One region of the Marinobacter alkalisoli genome, then DNA from elsewhere that is predicted to be linked to it. Evidence: predicted binding sites of a transcription regulator. Region 1 holds the regulator's gene; each other region holds the start of a gene.
The links. The regulator LexA, encoded in region 1, represses DNA repair genes until DNA is damaged. The targets are predictions, from matches to a motif close to CTGTNTNNNNANACAG.

Region 1 (6,397 bases):
AGCGAAGGCAGGTTGTCTGGCGAGCTGTCCTGGGAAACATCGCCGGCCGTGGAGGTGACCATCACCGGGGACCGCCTGCCAGTGACTTATGACCCCTATGCCCGGGTGGAGGTTGCGCCGGATATTACCCTGGCTTATCGGGACGGAGATTTGTCGGTCACCGGACGGGTGGACGTGCCCAGGGGTGAAATCGAAGTACAGGCGCTTCCGGAACAGGCGGTGTCGGTGTCAGAGGATGAGGTGATTGTGGGAGTGGAACAGGACGAACCCGCCGTTCGGTCCCTCAACATGGATGTCACCGTGGTGGTAGGGGAGGACCAGGTCACCTTCGCCGCGTTCGGGGTGACCGGCGACCTTGAGGGCACGCTGCGTATTGGCAATGACATGGATACCCGGGGATCTCTGCAGCTCAGGAACGGGCAGTACGAGGCCTACGGTCAGGAACTGGAGCTGCGCCGGGCACGGATAGTGTTTGTCGGGCCGCTTACCGAGCCATATCTGGATATTGAAGCGGTACGCCATGTGGATACCGTGGTTGCCGGGATTCGGCTCAGTGGGCCGGTCAGTGAACCGAAAACGGAAGTCTTCTCCGAGCCCTCAATGCCTCAAAGCGATGCCCTGTCTTACGTCATCCTCGGAAGACCGCCCCAGGGCCGGGGAGATGAAGGGCAAATGAGTCGTGCGGCGCTGTCGCTGGGACTTACCCAGGCCAGTAAACTCACTCAGGGAATCGGGGATGAACTGGGTATTCGCAACCTGATGCTGGAAGCGGAAGGCACGGGGGACGAGGCATCCGTTGTTGCCAGCGGTTACATCACCGATGAGCTCAGCCTGCGGTATGGGGTGGGTATCTTCGAGCCCATTACCACGGTGGCGTTGCGATATGATCTGGGCCGTTACTTCTATCTGGAAGCAGCCAGTGGCCTGGCTGCTTCCCTGGACATCTTCTACACCCGGGACTTTTAATCCAGCTCGAACGTGGCGCTGACGCTGGCCTGGAGTTCCCGGTCTCCAACACTGGACACCGCATCCGAGCGGGATTTGGCTTCCGCCATCATCATTGGCATGGGCCGGTGGCCGCCATTGACGCTGATGTTGACCACATCACCGCAGCTCTGGTCGAGCTGGCTGGCGACAAACTCACAACGGGATCTGGCATCGGCAATGGCTCGTGCCAGGGCCTCTTTTTCGAGTCCCTGCTCGTCGGAATGGTAAAAGTTCCCGGCGCCGAGGTGGTAGTCCAGCCCCAGTTTCTGGGCCTGTTCCAGCAATGGGTTGAGCAGCGTCAGGTCGTCAATCGTGAAGCTCACGGTTTGCGAGGCCACGGCCATTTTCCGGGGTTCCTGATCACGCTCCTGGACCGGCAGGGTGCGGGTGTACAGGTTGACGTCGGCATCGCTGTAATCGTTGAGCTGGTCCCGGTACTCACCGATGCTGTCACGCCACTGCCCCATCAACTCATTGACCTTGTCCGAGGCCTTGGCAGGCAGGTTGTGCTCGGCACTGGCCGTGAACTGGAGGCGGGCGCTATCGGGGGCGTATTTTACCGAACCCTCGCCGCTCAGGCTCACTTCCCCGGCCTGTGCGGCCAGCGGAATCAGGGTAGCGGCCAGGCCGGTTACGAAATGCCTTTTAAGTGCATAAAACATGGTCAGATCTCCGTTCTGGTTACAGTTGTCAGGTTGCTTCGTCGGTTTCTTCTTCCAGGCGCTCGAGCTTTCGTGCCCGGGCAGCATGGACAAAGTGGCTGAAGATGCGGCGATGGCCGCCGTGGTAAAGCAGGTATTCCGGGTGCCATTGCACGCCCATCAACCACTGGTGGCCGGTGTTTTCGATGGCCTGCACAAAGTGGTCATTGTCCAGGGCGACCACTCTCAGACCACGCCCCAGGCGTTTGATTGCCTGGCTGTGGATCCGGTTGGCGCCGATGACCGGGCTATGCATCAGGCGGCCGAGCCGGGAGTTCTTCACCAGCCTCACCGTTTGCATGGGTAGCAACAGTGGCCGGTGACGAGTGTTTATCCGCAGCGGGGTGACGTTCTGGCACAGCGAGCCGCCGTGGAACACGTTGATGAACTGTGCGCCCCGGCAGATGCCAAGCACCGGGATGTAGAGCTGTTCCGCCCTTGCCAGCAGCTTGTGATCGGTCTGGTCGCGCCGGTGGTCGTAACGGGCGGTCACGGTCGGCTGTTGGCCATAGAGCTCCGGGTGAACGTGAGTGCCGCCCGACAGTACCAGCCCATCCAGCAAGGCAACGTCTACCCTGGAGCCAGGGCGAATATAGTGGATCTTCGCCCCGTGCAAACGCAGCGCCAGACTGATCAGGCGGTGTGCGGTGCTGCGCCTTGCGGGCCCACTGATGCCGATGGTCAGCCCCGGCTGTTCGGGTGCTTCGTCGATAGGGTCAGACATAGTCCCTGTTACGCAGCCATTGCTCGCAGGTATCAAGCCAGCTCAGAGTGAGATTGCGAATGCTCAGTTTGCGGCTTTGCCGGAACATTTCTCTCAGCTCCGCCAGATCCTCGGCGTTATTGGCCAGTTGTTCCAGTACCACCCAGTCATTCCAGACGGTGGAAAAGTGCCACCGTGGATTGTCGATATCACAGTCCGGCAAGCGGTAGTGCAGGGTTGGCCGGCTCTTGATGCGCTCATCTTCGACAAATTCCGCCAGCACTGCTTTATCCAGGTGGGCGAACAGCGGCAGCAGATCCAGCGCCTTATTGCGGGTAGGGTTGTACTTCAGGTAGTCCCGCATCAGCTGTTTGATATCCGGAGCGTAGTCACCGGCAATCAGCATGTCCGTGTAGGTGCTGCTCCAGGGTTCAATATAGCTGGTGAACTTGCGACTGATGTCAATCTGATGTCTGGATTTCAGCCAGTCATACAGGATGGCGAACGCCTGGAGATAACGCACCAGGGTGTCTGCCCCGAGATCCGGAAGTTCCGGGTTAAGCTGCAGGCCAAAGGCATAGTAAAGGGTCTCTCGGCTGCCGAGGGCGCCAGCCTTTCTGAGTTCGTCGCACAGTGCTTCCACCCGCTCAAGTGACGTGAAAGGCAGCGGCGGGCTGACAATCTCCAGTGGAACGATCTTTTCCGCTGCGGCATCAATGAACTCCATGGCCTGACCGCCAAGTTCCCGCATGGACTGCGGCAGCCTCTCATCCTGAAGGTCCAGATCCTTGATAGGGTCGGAATCCAGCTCGATAGTGAACTTGCCCAGATCGGTGTCCAGCTCCGCCACATAGCGGGAGGCTTGGCGGGCTTGCCCGGACAGGAGTTTTTCGCTCAGTTGCACCAGGGTTTCGTAACTCAGTCCGGACAGTTCAATTTCAACGCCAACACGGCGTTCTTCGCCGGATTCGGTCCTGAGAATGTCTGGCATCCTGCATGCCTTTTGGTCGCTCATTCCTGTGCCTCCTCAATGGGTTGGCCTTACCATATCACAGACCGTATGTGGTGCATCCCGGCGCATGCTGACAAAAAATACAGGAACTGATCTTTACACTGGATAAAACACTGTATATAGTCAAATCACTGTATATAAAGACAGGGATAACGGGGCAACCGCATGAAGCTGACAGCAAGACAAACCCAGGTACTGGATATCATTCGGCGTTACGTTGACGAAACCGGGTATCCGCCTACCCGCGCGGAAATTGCAGCAGAACTCGGTTTTCGTTCCGCCAATGCTGCAGAGGAGCATCTCAGGGCCCTGGCCCGCAAGGGCGCCATCGAGATGGTGCCGGGGGCAAGCCGGGGTATTCGTCTGCCGGAAGCGGAGGAGGACCCCGGCCTGCCAGTGATCGGTCAGGTCGCAGCGGGCAGTCCGATCCTTGCCCAGGAGCACATAGAGGATCACTGCACCCTGCAGCCGGACTTCTTCTCTCCGTCGGCGGATTACCTGCTACGGGTTCGCGGTATGAGCATGAAGGACATTGGCATTCTTGACGGCGACCTGCTGGCGGTTCATCGCACCCAGGATGTGCATAACGGACAAGTGGTGGTGGCCCGGGTCGGGGAGGAAGTGACGGTCAAGCGCTTCCGCAAGGATGGTGCAAAGGTATACCTGATCGCAGAGAACGAGGAGTTTGAACCGATCGAGGTGGACCTCTCGGAACAGGAACTGTTCATCGAAGGGCTTGGTGTTGGTGTTATCCGTCGCTCGGACATGCACTGATCCGCAACGGTCAACTTGAAGGCGAGGCGTATCATGGAACAACTCAGTTTTAACCAGAATCTGGCTTATTCACCGGCAGCCTGTGGCTACCAGGCGTCTGCCAGGCATTCGGGGAAATCGTCCGTTGTTCGCACGGGACCTGCCCGGGGCCGGAGAGCAGACCCTGCGTCTGCGCCGGTGACTGGCAACGTAACCGAGATTATCCTGCCGGAAGGCCAGGTTGAGAATTTTCAGCTATTGTTGCCGATGCTGACTCAGCTCAACCAGGAAAAACGCTGGTTGGCCTGGATTGATCCGCCCCAGGCCCTGGTCAGTAAATGGCAGAAGATGCACGGTATTGTCGCTGGTGAATTGCTGGTACTGAGATCCACGCCGGATTACCCGGCGCGTGATCTGGCTGAGCGTGCGCTCAGCGCCGGTACCTGCCACGCGGTCGTGATGTGGACCCGGAAACTCAGCCGGGAAGCCCTGGAGACGCTGCAGAAGGCGTCCGCCCAGGGGAACAGTCACGGAGTGGTCTTGCGTCAGCGCTGATGATGCGCTGGCCGGGGGTGAAGTCAGTGAAGTGTGTAGGAAGGCTGGACGTCCTGGGTTTCCAGTTCATCCTCTTCCCAGTCGATATCGTGGGTGACGTTGCCAACCGCCTCGATGCCGGCGGCAATCATGGCTTTGGCTACCGCCATGTCGCGGTCTTCCATCATTTCGCGTGCTTCTGAAGAGAATGAAATGCGTACCAGCGGTGCGGCATCGTCATCAATGCGACGCAGGGCATAATCGCCATCGCTCAGTTGTACGATTTCAAAAAAAGATGGTGACATTCAAATAACCTTTCTGTTGATTCCTACCCTGCTGTGTCATGCGATTTACCACTCGCTGTGACGCTCTTCCAGGGTGTCAGCGAATTGTTTGAGCGCGTCGAGCAATGTGTTAAGTCCTTGTGACGACCGATCTGGTCCCGTTTCCGCAGAAACTGCAATAATGTTCTCCGCGCTGACCGTTTTCCGTGTGGCTGGCGGCTTGCCCTGGGCGGCATCCAGTTGATCCAGAAGATTCCACCAGCTTCCTGGTTGATGAGCCAATGCCAGCAGTTCCGCGATTTCCGGCAACTCGGTTCCCAGTAGTGATGCCAGGGCTGCCAGAGATTCCGGCTCTTCGTTTTTCTGCTGGTATATGCGGGCGATCATAACCAGCAACAGACTGCGGGCGCGCAACGCCAGCTCAATGGTTCCCTGGATCGCTGCTTCCCGTTGCAATGCCCGATGCGGGTCAGCGGTGTTCGCGTCGCTATCGACCTGGCGCAGCAAGGTCCTGGCCATAAACAGTTTTTGCGATACCAGTGAATGCCACTGTGATGCCATGGTTTCCTGCCAAACGGGTTGGGCGCGCAAAAGCGAGACAAGAGTGCGCTTCAGATTAATTTGACAGTCTACCATTTTCAGCGATGGATTTCCTCCCCCGTGTTGCTACCTATAGGTTTAACAAGAAAACACAAACATTAAGTTGAAACGATCGTTTGAATTTGGCAAAAAGGCTGCCCATTGAACGACATTTGCACGATTTTGATGTGTTGCCAGGGTGGGTCGCCTTGCAGAGTGTTGCGGGGTGTCATCGGTATAACGGAGGTAAGTGAGGGATGCGTAAGCAATTGGTTACAGGCGTTGCCTTATTGGCGTTGTTTGTAAGCGGCCAGGTGGCAGCGGCTGTCAGTGTGTCCGAGGCGCGGAAGCTGGACAGTGAACTGACCCCGGTGGGGGCCGAAAAGCAGGCGAACGCTTCTGGCAGCATTCCGGAGTGGACTGGTGGATTATCGCAACCACCAGCAGGCTGGGAGCCCGGTAGCGTCGAAATTAACCCTTTCCCGGAAGACGAGCCGTTGTTTGTGATTACCCGGGGGAATCTTGACCTGTACCGTGACAAGCTGACCGACGGCCATGTCCGTATGCTTGAACAGTACGGCCCGGATTTTTTCATGCCGGTCTACCAGACGCGTCGTACTGCCGCTTTTCCTGACCAGGTGTATGACAAGTTCCGCGAGAATGCAGTCTCCGCCGAGTTGCTGGACAACGGTAATGGCGTCAGGGACACCATCATGACGAGCCCGTTTCCGATTCCGAAGAATGGCCTGGAGGTGATCTGGAACCACATCCTGCGTTATCGCGGTGAGGAGATTTCGTTCCGTAGCGCCTCTGCAACGCCCCAGGTCAATGGTTCGTTCAATCA
Region 2 (6,397 bases), on a different contig from region 1:
GGAACTCCACGTCTTCGAGTCCGTGGGGGGCAGGCTCACCGGCATCGTTGCGGTTCAAGTGGGTGACAAACTGCACGGCCGGCATGCTGAGTTGTGCCAGTTCCTCGGCGATCCTCTGGTCGAGGTTGGCGGCCGCCTGCTGGCGAGCCTCCGATAGCTGGCCGGCCAGTTCGTTGAAGCGGTTGCGCTGGCCTTCCAGCTCGACTTCCAGCTGCTCAACGCTGCCTTCGCCGTCATCCAGGGAGGCCAGTTCGGCGCTCAGGCGCTGGTGCAGTTCCGGAAGTTCTTCCGGTGTGATGCGGTGCTTTCTGGCCATCTGGTAGATGGCGCTCAGGCGCTCTTCCACCTCGGTCAGCCGTGCCGGGTCGGCCTCGTAATCCTCGACAAAGCGGCGCAGGTTGTCCCCGGCTTCGCTGATCTGGATCTGTGCCTCATTCAGCATCTGAATGGTGTCCGCCAGAGCGGGCACTTCGGTGGGCAGGTGTTCCAGTTGCTGCAGCGCCTGGCGAACCAGATCTGCAGCGCTATTGTCTTCTTCCGTGCAGAGCAGGGCGGCCTGCTGGCTGTTCTGAAGTACGGTGTCGGCGTGGCTCAGTTGTTCCTGTTCCTGCTCCAGGCTTTCCTGTTCGCCTTCTTCCAGCGCCATGCGGTCCAGTTCCTCCACCTGATAGCGGAGCAACTGCAGCCGGGCTTCGGCCTCGTCGGCGTTTTGCTGGCGTTCGGTCAGGCGCTGGCGGGTCTTGTTCCAGGTCTTCCAGGCATCGCGGGTATCGGCCGCGAGGGTTTCCACACCGGCGTATTCATCCAGCAGTTTGCGATGGGTTTCCTTGCGAAGCAGGGACTGGTGCTGGTGCTGGCTGTGGATATCCATCAGCAGGCTGCCCAGGTCTTTCAGGTGCGCCAGGGGGCAGGGCTGGCCATTGATGTAAGCCCGTGAACGTCCGTCCTTGCTGATCACCCGTCGCAGGATACAGTCATGTTCGTCGTCCAGCTCGTGCTGCTCCAGCCAGTTCCGGGCCTCGTCGATGCGGGACACATCGAAGGAGGCGGTGATGTCGGCCCGCTTCGCACCGTGGCGCACGGCGCCTGCATCGGCGCGCCCGCCCATCGCCAGCCCCAGGGCGTCCAGTACAATGGACTTGCCGGCGCCGGTTTCCCCGGTCAGGGCGGTCATGCCCTTACTGAACTGAAGTTCGACCCTTTCTGCGATGGCGTAATTGGAAACGGTGAGCTGTGTGAGCATGCTGGTGACCTCCGCTCTGGAAAATACTGTGGTTACATACAGTGACTGTGAATATATACAGGGTTTTTCCAGTTTGCAAATTCAGAGGTGTGAAATTGCGCATAAATGCATTCGTTAAGGTTGAAACCGACGCAACGGGCCCCATATTCGTTCGCAACCCTCTTTAATCCGGCCCGGCGTGGCCGGATGACATGTATAACCGACCGTGTTTGCGGTCGCGGATGAATGACCAGGAGTAGCCATGAGTGCTGACGAGAATCGTAACGAGCAGGTTGAGGAAGAGCTGAAAGCTGCCGAGGCCGAAGCGGCGGAAGACGCTGAAGGTGATTCAGCTGGCGAGCCCTCTGAAACCGAAGCCTTGCAGGCTCAGGTTAAGGAGTATCAGGAGCAGGCGCTGCGGGCCCAGGCTGAAATGCAGAACGTTCGTCGCCGTGCCGAGCTGGATGTGGAGAAAGCCCACAAATTTGCGCTGGAAAAGTTCGTGAAGGAACTGCTCCCGGTTGCAGACAGTCTGGAAAAGGCGGTTGAGAGCATAGAAGGTCAGGAAGCCTCTGGTGAGTTGGTGGCGTCTATCCGCGAAGGCGTGGAAATGACTTTGAATCTGTTCATGAATAGCCTCGGGAAATTCAACGTGGAGCAGGTCAACCCGGTCGGCGAGCCGTTCGACCCACAACTTCACGAAGCCATGTCCATGGTGCCGGCGCCGGACGCCGAGCCGAACAGCGTCGTTGCGGTTGTGCAAAAGGGGTACACCCTGAACGAGCGCCTGGTTCGGCCCGCGATGGTGGTGGTGGCCAAGGCCGAGGACGCACCAAAAATCGATGAACAGGCTTGAAAAGTGAATTAAGGCGCCAATATAGGCAGTAAACAGGCGGCGCCGGAATGAATTGCCGGGGCTGACAGCCCGAAACAGTTTTGGCTGACATCGGATTGGCGATGTCGCAATCGGATCGAACAAACGAATTGGAGTGAATCAATGAGCAAGATTATTGGTATCGACCTGGGAACCACGAACTCCTGTGTTGCCATCATGGATGGTGACAAGGTCAAGGTTATCGAGAACGCTGAGGGTGATCGCACCACCCCGTCGATCATCGCGTACACCGAAGACGGTGAGACCCTGGTAGGTCAGTCTGCCAAGCGTCAGGCGGTCACCAACCCGAACAACACCCTGTACGCCATCAAGCGTCTGATCGGTCGTCGTTTTGAAGACGATGTGGTTCAGAAAGATATCAAGATGGTGCCCTACAAGATCACCAAGGCTGACAATGGCGATGCCTGGGTGGAAGTAAAGGGTGAAAAGATGGCGCCCCCGCAGGTGTCTGCGGAAGTCATCAAGAAGATGAAGAAGACCGCCGAGGACTACCTGGGCGAGAAAGTGACTGAAGCGGTTATCACCGTACCGGCCTACTTCAACGACAGCCAGCGTCAGGCCACCAAGGACGCCGGCAAGATCGCCGGTCTGGACGTGAAGCGGATCATCAACGAGCCGACCGCTGCGGCCCTGGCCTATGGCCTGGACAAGAAGAGCGGTGACCGTACCGTGGCTGTGTACGACCTGGGTGGTGGTACCTTCGATATTTCCATCATCGAGATTGCCGACGTGGACGGTGAGCACCAGTTCGAAGTGCTGGCCACCAACGGTGACACCTTCCTGGGTGGTGAAGACTTCGACATGAAGCTGATCGAATACCTTGCCGATCAGTTCAAGAAAGACAGCGGTATCGACCTGCGCGGCGACTCGCTGGCCATGCAGCGCCTGAAAGAGGCCGCCGAGAAAGCCAAGATCGAGCTGTCCAGCAGCCAGCAGACCGACGTCAACCTGCCGTACGTAACGGCGGACGCCAGCGGTCCCAAGCACATGAACGTAAAGGTCACCCGTGCCAAGCTGGAATCCCTGGTGGAAGAGCTGATCGAGCGCAGTCTCGCGCCGTGCCGCACCGCGCTGGACGATTCCGGTGTCAAGGTTGGCGAAATCGACGAGGTGATCCTGGTTGGTGGTCAGACCCGCATGCCGCTGGTTCAGGAAAAGGTGAAGAACTTCTTCGGTAAGGAAGCCCGTAAGGACGTTAACCCGGATGAAGCCGTTGCCATGGGTGCTGCTATCCAGGCTGCCGTGCTGTCCGGTGATGTGAAAGATGTTCTGCTGCTGGACGTGACGCCGCTGACCCTGGGTATTGAAACCATGGGCGGTGTGGCTACACCGTTGATCGACAAGAACACCACCATCCCGACCAAGAAGTCGCAGACCTTCTCCACCGCGGATGACAACCAGACTGCAGTGACCATCCACGTGGTTCAGGGTGAGCGCAAGCAGGCGCAGCAGAACAAGTCCCTGGGTCGTTTCGACCTGGCCGACATTCCGCCGGCGCCGCGCGGTGTGCCGCAGATCGAAGTAACCTTCGATATCGACGCCAACGGTATCCTGAACGTGTCCGCGAAGGACAAGGCGACCGGTAAAGAGCAGTCCATCGTGATCAAGGCCTCTTCCGGTCTGAACGATGACGAAATCGAGAAGATGGTGCGCGATGCCGAGGCCAACGCCGAGGAAGACCGCAAGTTCGAAGAGCTGGTGCAGGTTCGTAACCAGGGTGACGCGATGGTGCACGCTGTTCGCAAGACCCTGACCGATGCCGGTGACAAGGTCAGCGACAGTGAGAAAGAGTCCATCGAGGCCTCTATCAAGGAGCTGGAAGAAGCACTGGCCGGTTCCGATAAAGAGGACATTGAGGCCAAGACCCAGAAGCTGACGGAAGTGTCTTCCGAGCTGGCTCAGAAAATGTACGCAGATCAGGCTGATCAGGCGCAGCAGGCTGGCGGGGAAGAAGGTGCCCAGGCCCAGTCTTCTGACGACGCAGTCGACGCTGAGTTCGAAGAAGTCAAAGACGACGACAAGCGGTAAATTCTGACGTACATCAGGCAGTTGGAAAACGCGGGGGTTCTCCCGCGTTTTCCGCGTTTTAAAAACAGGGTTTTAAAGCATGGCCAAGCGCGATTATTACGAAATTCTCGGGATTTCCCGGGATGCGGACGAGAAGGAAGTCAAGCGGGCTTACCGCAAGCTCGCAATGAAGTATCACCCCGACCGTAACCCGGACGACACTGACGCCGAGAACAAGTTCAAAGAGGCCAGCGAAGCCTACGAAATACTGGCGGACCAATCCAAACGGGCCGCCTATGACCAGTTCGGTCACGCGGGCGTTGATGGCCAGGCCGGCGGTGGATTCGGAGGCGGCGGCGCCAGCTTCTCCGATATCTTTGGTGACGTATTCGGGGATATCTTCGGTGGCGGAGGCCGTGGCCGCAATACCCGTGGCTCCGACCTTCGTTACACCCTGGAGCTGGATCTGGAAGAAGCGGTCAAAGGCAAGACCGTCCAGATCCGCATCCCGGGCCACAGAGAGTGCGATACCTGCGATGGCAGCGGTGCGGAAAAAGGTTCCCGCCCGGAAGCTTGTGGCACCTGTAACGGTATGGGGCAGGTTCGCATGCAGCAGGGTTTCTTCACGGTGCAGCAGGCGTGTCCCACTTGTCGTGGTTCGGGCCAGGTCATCAAGAACCCCTGTAAGGCCTGTCATGGTCAGGGCAGGGTGCAGGAAGAGAAGACCCTTTCCGTCAAGGTTCCGCCCGGCGTGGATACCGGCGACCGCATTCGCCTCTCTGGCGAAGGTGAAATGGGCATTGATGGTGGTCCCCCTGGCGACCTGTATGTGCAAATTGCCGTTCGCGAGCACTCCATCTTCACCCGTGATGGCCGCAACCTGTATTGCGAAGTGCCCATCAGCATCGTGGATGCTACCCTCGGTGGAGAGCTGGAAGTGCCGACGCTGGATGGCCGCGTGAAGCTCAAGATTCCGCCGGAAACCCAGACCGGAAAACTTTTCCGTCTGCGCAACAAGGGCGTCAGCCCGGTTCGTGGCGGTCCGGCAGGTGATTTGCTCTGCCGCGCGATCGTGGAAACCCCGGTCAACCTGACCAAGCGTCAGCAAGAGCTGCTGGAAGAATTTCAGCAAACTCTGGACGGCACCAACGGCACTCATCATGCTCCGAAGAAAACCTCCTGGTTTGAGGGTGTGAAAAGTTTCTTTGATGAAATGAAATTCTGAGGACAGATGACATGAGGGTAGCAATCATCGGCGCCGCCGGGCGCATGGGCAAGGTTCTGATCGAAGCCGTTGAGGGCACCGAAGGCCTGGAGCTCGGCGCAGCCGTCGTCGAGCCGGGCAGCTCGCTGATCGGTGCGGATGCCGGAGAACTGAGTGGCATTGGCAAAACCGGCGTGACCCTGGCTGGCAGTCTGGCGGACGTGAAGGGCGACTTTGATGTGCTTGTCGACTTCACCTTCCCGGACCTGACCCTGGAAAATGCCGAGTTCTGCAAAGCCAACGGCAAGATGATCGTGATCGGCACCACCGGTATGACGGATGCTGAAAAAGAGCAGCTGGCCGTGGTTGCCGAGTCCACTCCCGTGGTGTTTGCGCCCAACATGAGTGTTGGTGTCAACGTGGCCCTCAACCTGCTGCGCACCGCCGCGGCAGCGCTGGGTGATGACTACGACGTGGAAATCATCGAAGCCCACCACCGCCACAAGAAAGATGCGCCGTCAGGCACGGCGCTGCGTATGGGCGAAGTGGTTGCCGATGCCCTCGGCCGTGACCTGAAGGAATGCGCGGTGTATGGCCGCGAAGGCTTTACCGGCGAGCGCACCCGCAAGGAGATTGGCTTTGAAACCATCCGCGCCGGCGATGTGGTCGGTGATCATACTGTCTTGTTTGCCACCGAAGGTGAGCGTATCGAGGTAACCCACAAGGCCAGCAGTCGCATGACCTTTGCCAAGGGTGCCATGCGGGCGGCGTTGTGGCTGCAGGGCAAGCCGGCAGGGCTTTATGATATGCAGGATGTTTTGGGGTTGAAGTGAGGATTGGGTTGTCGGATTACGAGGCAGATTTCAGATGGACATAAAGCGCCATATTTTTTACAATAAGGCGGTTTAACTGCACCAAGCGTAGCTTTGAAAATGTCAGGGAACCGAAAACGTTCCCGGGGAAACAAAAAAGCGGGACGGAGTTGAGACTCCCTCTCGCTTTTTTGCGACCTGAATTTGCGCTTGCGTTCCTGTTCGTGACGAACTTATACGCCACTCGATGAGGATAC
Region 3 (6,397 bases), on a different contig from region 1:
CCCGCCGTTCGTGTTCGAAGTCCACGTCGATGTCAGGCGGCTCGCCCCGATCCCTGGAGATAAAGCGTTCAAACAGTAACTCGGTGTGGGCGGGGTCAACCTCGGTGATGCCCAGGCAGTAGCAGACGGCCGAGTTGGCCGCGGAGCCCCGCCCCTGGCAAAGGATGCCCTGTTGACGGGCGAAGGCCACGATGTCGTGGATGGTCAGGAAATAATGCTCGTAACGCATCTCCGCGATCAGCGCCAATTCCTTGCGAATCAGGGCCTGGACGCTCAGCGGCGTGCCCCCGGGGTAGCGACGGCGTTCGCCCTGTCGCGTCAGTGCCAGCAGGTATGACGCCGGGGTTTCCCTTTCGGGCACCAGATCTGCAGGGTATTCGTAGCGCAGGCTGCCGGGTTCAAAGCTGCACTGATCGGCAATGGCCAGGCTTTCCCTGAGCCAGTGCCCGGGGAACAGGCGTTTCAGTACCGGCAGTGGTCTCAGGTAGCGCTCGCCATTCTGGAACAGGTGATGGCCGGCGTTCTCCAGTGAGGTGTGGTGGCGCAGGGCGGTGAGCACGTCCTGCAAGGGCTGGCGCTCACGGCTGTGCATGTGGACCTGGCCGGTGGCGGTAATCGGGCAGTGCAGGTCTGTGGCGAGCTGGCGTACCCGGGCCAGGTGTTGCTCTTCACCGGATTCCAGGGTACGGGCGGCTGCCAGCCACAGGCGGTGATCGAACAGTTGGTGTAGCCACTGGCCACAGCTCAGGGCATCGTCGTAAGCGGTACAGGCAGGCGAGGGAGGTAGCCACAGGCACAGGCAATCGTCGAGGGTGTGGTTTTCGATGTCCTGGCAGAATAGCTGGTACTGACCCTTTTCCGCCCGCCGCCGGCCCGTTGTGATCAGCTGGCATAACTGACCATAGCCAGTGCGGGTGCGGGCCAGCAGGATAAAACGGGGTGTGGCGCCGTTGGCCGGAATGTCACTCAGCTCAAACGAGCTGCCGGTAATCAGCTTGACCGGACTGTCTTTCAGGGCCGCCCAGGCTCGGGGAATGCCGGCGACCGAACAGGCATCGGTGATCGCCAGGGCGTGGTAACCCAGTTCCGCCGCCTGTTCCGCCAGTTCATGGGGGTGTGATGCGCCTGTGAGGAAGGTGAAGTTGCTCAGGCAATGGAGTTCGGCGTAGGACATGGAGATCACCCGAACCAGCCGTGTACGAACCAGCCATCACGCACATCCCGGAACACCCAGGCCAATTGGCCGCTGGCCAGTTGGGCGATGTAGTAATCCCGGTGAACCCGCTGACCGTCCCACCAGCCGCCGCTGATACGTTCCGGTCCGGAAAACCAGGCGCTGGGTGTTTCCTGCAGGGGGTGTGGGCTTTTCAGTAACCATAACGGTCGATGGGGCAGGTTGCTTGCCTCTGGACTGGTGGCGTGTGCCCGTTGCGGGAGATTGGCGGTAGTCCAGGCATGTTCCGGGCGATGGTCGGCCCGGGGTGACAGTTGCTGCAGGGCATTCTCTCCAAGCCGGGCCTGCAGGCGGCTGATCAGGGTATGCCAGGCTTCGTTCAGGTCCGGGGTTTCTCCCAGCAGATCGTTGCCGTTACTCGCCTCCCGACCCATGAAGCGACGTACCGAGAGCACCAGGGACGTAACGGGCGCTTTCAACGGATGCTGTTCAAAGCGTAGACGGAGCAAATCCAGAAACACTTCGGCCCGATGTTCCGGACCCGAGGTGCGAATTCGCAGGCGCGTGGGTTGGTGGTGACGGTGGTTCAGTACCAGCAGCAGGCTGTCGGTATCCTGTTGGCGCCAGCACAGATCCTCTTCCAGTTCCCCCAGTATGCGGTGCAGGGGAAACAGCAGTCCCTCGGAGTGTTCAATGTCCTGGGCAAAATCCGCCTGTTGGCGGAAGTGATGTGGAGGTCGCCAGGGTTGTTGCGGGTCTGGCCGGGTGCCCTGGATTTTCTGGATGTAGGCAAGGGTATCCGGTGATAGCCGGTGAGCCATTTCCCGGGCTGGCAACTGCATGACTTCTCCGAGCCGGGTAAGCCCCATCCGCTGTAAGCGGGTAAGGGTGCGGCCGTCAAGCTCCACGGCTGTCAGCGGCAGGCGGGACAGCTGTTGCATCATATGGTCCCTGTCGGTGGTGCACTGGCCTTGACCAGCGCGGGCGCACAAGCGGGCCGCCAGGGGTGTTTTTCCGGTAGCCATCCAGGCGGTTAACTGCCGTTGTGACAGGGCCTGTTCGAAGGTTTGCCAGACGGCTGCCAGTCCGCCGTACAGCTTTTGCAGGCTGCCCACTTCCGCCAGTAATCCGTCCGGAGGGTAGGGGGTAATGTTGGCGGCATGGCGATACAGCCAGCGGGCCTGCTCTGCCAGAATCTGTTGTTCCCGGCTGGTGTCGGCCCGGGCAATGGCCAGTGACGGCACCAGGGTGATGGCGGTTTTCAGGGGCATGCCCGGTTGCACGCCCTGATTCTGGGCTTCCGGGCAGGCCTGGAGAACCCGCTGGCCGGCGGCTTCCACGACCACCAGCGCTTCTTCGGCGTTCTCTCTGCCGTTCTCTCTACCGTTTTCTCCGTTCTTCCGGGAGCGGCGAATATGGTCCAGCAGCAGGTGAGGAAAATGCAGGTAAACCCAGAGCATGTTGCACCTGTTATAGGCCGGATTGGGCCCAGGGGCCCTGAACGATCCGGCTGGATTCGGGGAATGGCACATGTGCCCGGTGTGCCATGGCGACGGTGCAGCGTTGCCCTGGCCAGCTACCCCGGCGTTTCAACACATTGATCCGCAAGTCCTGATGTGCTCCCGCTTCCAGTTCCAGCCTCAGGGCAGCGGGTGAGCTTTGCCCGGCCAGTTTGCGGTTGCGGAACAGCACGCATATGTTGCTGCCGGCCTCGGCGGCCAGTTGCAGCCGGCGGATATCCCGGGCCGCCAGTTTGCCGGGCCAGGCCAGTACCAGTCCGGTGACGGCAGAGCGCAGGCAGTTTTCCAGGGTCCACAGCAGGTCACCGTTGTCGTCGGTATGAGCCATGACCACTTGTTTCAGATCCACACCTTCCCGCGCCAGGGCGGGGGCGTAGGGTGTGTGTGGCGGGTTCAGCCAGAACACGGTCTTGCCGGCCTGGGTCAGGCGCTGCATCAGCGGCAGTACCAGTTGCAACTCACCGATTCCGGGTGCATCCAGCAGGCATTCACTCAACGCTCCCCGGGGCCATCCGAGCCCGCCCAGATGGTTGTCCAGCACCTGGTAGCCGGTTGGCTCCGCTGGCTGCCTGGTCTGGATGTGGCGATCCCCCTGCCAGACCCGGGCATCCTGCATCAGGGTGTTCAGAAGTTCGTTCATGAGTGTGGTCCCGCTTTTTCAGAATACTGTTTAAATATACAGTATTCTGAAAAAGCGGGGATTTCAATAGCGGGCTTGATAATGTGGAGCCAGGCACCCACGCTTGTAATACAAGTCATCAGTCAGGGAGGTTGAGCCATGAGTTCACTGACCGCGCAATCCTGCGAAGCCTGTCGTGCGGATGCTCCGAAAGTCACCGAAGATGAGAAACAGAACCTGCTGAAAGAAATTCCGGACTGGCAGCCTGTTGAGCTGGATGGGGAAGAACAGCTGAAACGGATTTTCAAATTCAGGAATTTTGCCGAGGCCCTGGTGTTTACCAATAAAGTCGCTGATCTGGCCGAAGCGGAAGGCCATCACCCTGCCATTCTGCTGGAATGGGGTAAGGTGACCGTGCGCTGGTGGACCCACAAGATCGGTGGTCTGCACCGGAATGATTTCATCATGGCAGCGCGAACCGATGCTGCCTACGCGGGCTGATCAGGAGCGTTCCGGTCCGTCGTGATCACAGGCCGGCAATATAATGGATCATCCTCTGGCGCATTTCCTCGTCGGGTAAAGCTCCCATGGCGGCACCCATATTGTCCGCCATGTGACGGGGCTTGCTGGTTGCCGGTGTGGCTGCGGTGACAGCCGGGTGAGCGACGACGAACTTCAGGAAGAACTGACCCCATGAATAGGCGTCGAATTCCGCCGCCCAGGTAGGCACGTCCTTGCCTTTCACTTTCTCCCAGAGCCGGGTCCGACCGAAGGGGGCGTAGACCAGTACACCTATGCCTTGTTCCCTGGCCAATGGCAGTATCCGTTGTTCCATCGTGAGGTTGTCGACGGCGTAATCGATGCCGATGAAGTCCAGGGGTTCCCGCGCCATAATGCGCTCCAGGTTTTCATACTGGCTGGGAAAGGTGGTGGTCACACCGATATAACGCACCCGCTGTTCTTCCCGCATCTCCTTGAGAATGCCGAGTTGCGTGGGTACATCCCCGAGGTTGTGGACCTGTATCAGGTCGATGACCGGTTTACCGATGCGCCGGAAGGAAGTTTCGATCTGCTCTCTCGCGGTGTCGGGATCGGCCTTGCCGCCACCCCATCCGGCAACGTTCACCTTGGTGGCCCAGAACAGGTCATCGGTGATGTTCAGTTCCTCGGCGATTTGCCCGGCCACTGCTTCCGAAGCGCCATAGCTCGGGGCAGTGTCGAAGACGTTGCCGCCTTTCTCGACCAGTGTTTTCAGAACTTCCCGCAAGGCATCCCGGTCTTCGCTGCGGGAAACGCTGGCGAAGGTGGCGGAGCTGCCCAGCCCCACCACTGGCAGGCGTTCGCCGGACGACGGGATGGCACGGGTAATCAGTTCCAGTTGTTTATCCTCGGACCAGAGCATGCCGGGTTTCAGGGCCAATGTGGCCCCGACGGCGAGGGTGAGCTTCAGGTAGTCTCTGCGGGAAATCATGGTGATGTCCTCTTTTCGGTGGCGTCCCCCGATTCCAGGGCGGCTGCGATTGACTGTTGTGTCCTGCCCAGCCACAGCCCCAGTACGGCCCACATCAATGCCAGGGGAACCGCGACGCTGGCCACGGCGGCCAGCCCCATACCCAGGTGCCCAAGCAGGCCTTCTACCTGAGCGCCCACCACATCACCACCACGATAGACGAAGGTATCGATAAAGGCCTTGGCTTTGTATTTGTCCTCCCGGCTTGCCACGGTGTACAGGGTTTCCCGGGCCGGGCGCATGATGGCGCGCTGTACCGCACGGAAGGAGGCTTCCAGAGTAATCAGCGCTGCCAGAGAGCCGACCATGGCAAGACCAATAAAACCCAGCACTGTTGTTAAAGGTAGCAGAGCCAGGGTGATGTGTACGCCGAGCCGTTTCATCAGATGACCGGCTACCAGCGCCTGCATGATCAGTGTGGCCACCTGGGTAATCAGGTCAATTCTGGCAAACAGGGTGGTTCTCTGATCGGTGCTTTCACCGAGTTCGGCCACCATTTGCAGCCGCGTGAAATAAATGAAAGTAACCACGATCGCCAGGATGATGACGTAGGTGGCAATGCCCAGCAGGTAGCGGGAACGAAAAACCGCCCGAAAACCTTCCCAGGCCCTGCCGCCGATCAGTTCGCGCTCGTCGATGGCTGGCCGGGTGTCGTGTGTGCGGCCGATCCGGTCCGGCTGTACGTGGGTAATGGCCCAGCAGGCAACCAGCGCCAGCCCCAGAAACCCGGTGCTGACAAGAAGCAGGGCCGGGGTTCCCAGGGGTTCAGCCAGCATGGACGTCAGCCAGGGCCCGAAAATGGCCCCGCAGGTGCCGCCCACGGCGATGACACCGAAAAAGCGTTTGCCCTGATCGAGGGTAAAACGATCCGCCATCACCGCCCAGAACACCATGGTGATGAACAGATTGAACACGCTGAACCAGACATAGAATACCTGCCCGGTGGTGACGCCGATGACGTTGGGGGCCAGGGTCATGACCAGATAGAACGCAACCAGGCTAAACCCGAAAAACGCGTAGGTGGTAGTGATGAAGGTCAGGCGGCGCAGGCGGCTGACCAGTAACCCGAACACCGGGTTAACCAGCAGGGTAATGACCGCGGTGCCGATGAACAGCCAGCGCACGGTTTCGATGCCACCCTGAATGCCAAGGGCTTCCCGTGCGGGACGCAGTACCATCAGCGCGGTGAGGACACAAAAAAAGAAAAATACCGCAAGTATGACCGGGATGATTTCGTCGCGGTTGATGTTAAACAGCTTGGCGAATGGGTTGCTCATAAACACGCAACGGGCTGGTTTCATAACAGGCGTGGCTTTCAATTTAGACCATTGGGGGCGTTTGGGTTAGCCTTGCATCCCCGTACACAGATGAACTCAGGCGGATACTGCATGCCCGTTACCCCGTTTCAGGCTCTGGCCTGCCCATTGGACGGTGACCCGTTGACCCATGTCGATACGGCCTGGCGCTGTCCGGCAGGTCACAGTTTTGATATTGCCCGCCAGGGCTATACCCATTTGCTGCCGGTGCAGAACAAGCGTTCCCGCAATCCCGGCGACAGCAAGGAGATGGTGGCG

Region 2: recN (DNA repair protein RecN) is a predicted target of LexA. The motif match lies at 1,289-1,304, and genes of this name have one in related genera.
Region 3: imuA (translesion DNA synthesis-associated protein ImuA) is a predicted target of LexA. The motif match lies at 3,361-3,376, and genes of this name have one in related genera.

Annotation. Positions count from the first base shown of each region.
Region 1 covers NZ_JBJJLB010000019.1:24,321-30,717, forward strand. The annotation lists gene ACJO3M_RS08785 (translocation/assembly module TamB domain-containing protein) at 1-966, shown strand, start outside; gene ACJO3M_RS08790 (SIMPL domain-containing protein) at 963-1,649, opposite strand; gene ACJO3M_RS08795 (gamma-glutamyl-gamma-aminobutyrate hydrolase family protein) at 1,678-2,412, opposite strand; gene ACJO3M_RS08800 (amidoligase family protein) at 2,405-3,406, opposite strand; gene lexA (transcriptional repressor LexA) at 3,569-4,177, shown strand; gene ACJO3M_RS08810 (cell division inhibitor SulA) at 4,211-4,711, shown strand; gene ACJO3M_RS08815 (hypothetical protein) at 4,735-4,995, opposite strand; gene ACJO3M_RS08820 (DUF6586 family protein) at 5,041-5,535, opposite strand; gene ACJO3M_RS08825 (DUF1329 domain-containing protein) at 5,811-6,397, shown strand, end outside.
Region 2 covers NZ_JBJJLB010000042.1:60,390-66,786, reverse strand. The annotation lists gene recN (DNA repair protein RecN) at 1-1,243, opposite strand, end outside; gene grpE (nucleotide exchange factor GrpE) at 1,485-2,078, shown strand; gene dnaK (molecular chaperone DnaK) at 2,220-4,145, shown strand; gene dnaJ (molecular chaperone DnaJ) at 4,225-5,349, shown strand; gene dapB (4-hydroxy-tetrahydrodipicolinate reductase) at 5,361-6,161, shown strand.
Region 3 covers NZ_JBJJLB010000016.1:797,679-804,075, reverse strand. The annotation lists gene ACJO3M_RS08250 (error-prone DNA polymerase) at 1-1,174, opposite strand, end outside; gene ACJO3M_RS08245 (Y-family DNA polymerase) at 1,180-2,634, opposite strand; gene imuA (translesion DNA synthesis-associated protein ImuA) at 2,645-3,334, opposite strand; gene ACJO3M_RS08235 (4a-hydroxytetrahydrobiopterin dehydratase) at 3,473-3,814, shown strand; gene ACJO3M_RS08230 (aldo/keto reductase) at 3,840-4,784, opposite strand; gene ACJO3M_RS08225 (NTP/NDP exchange transporter) at 4,781-6,100, opposite strand; gene ACJO3M_RS08220 (putative RNA methyltransferase) at 6,212-6,397, shown strand, end outside.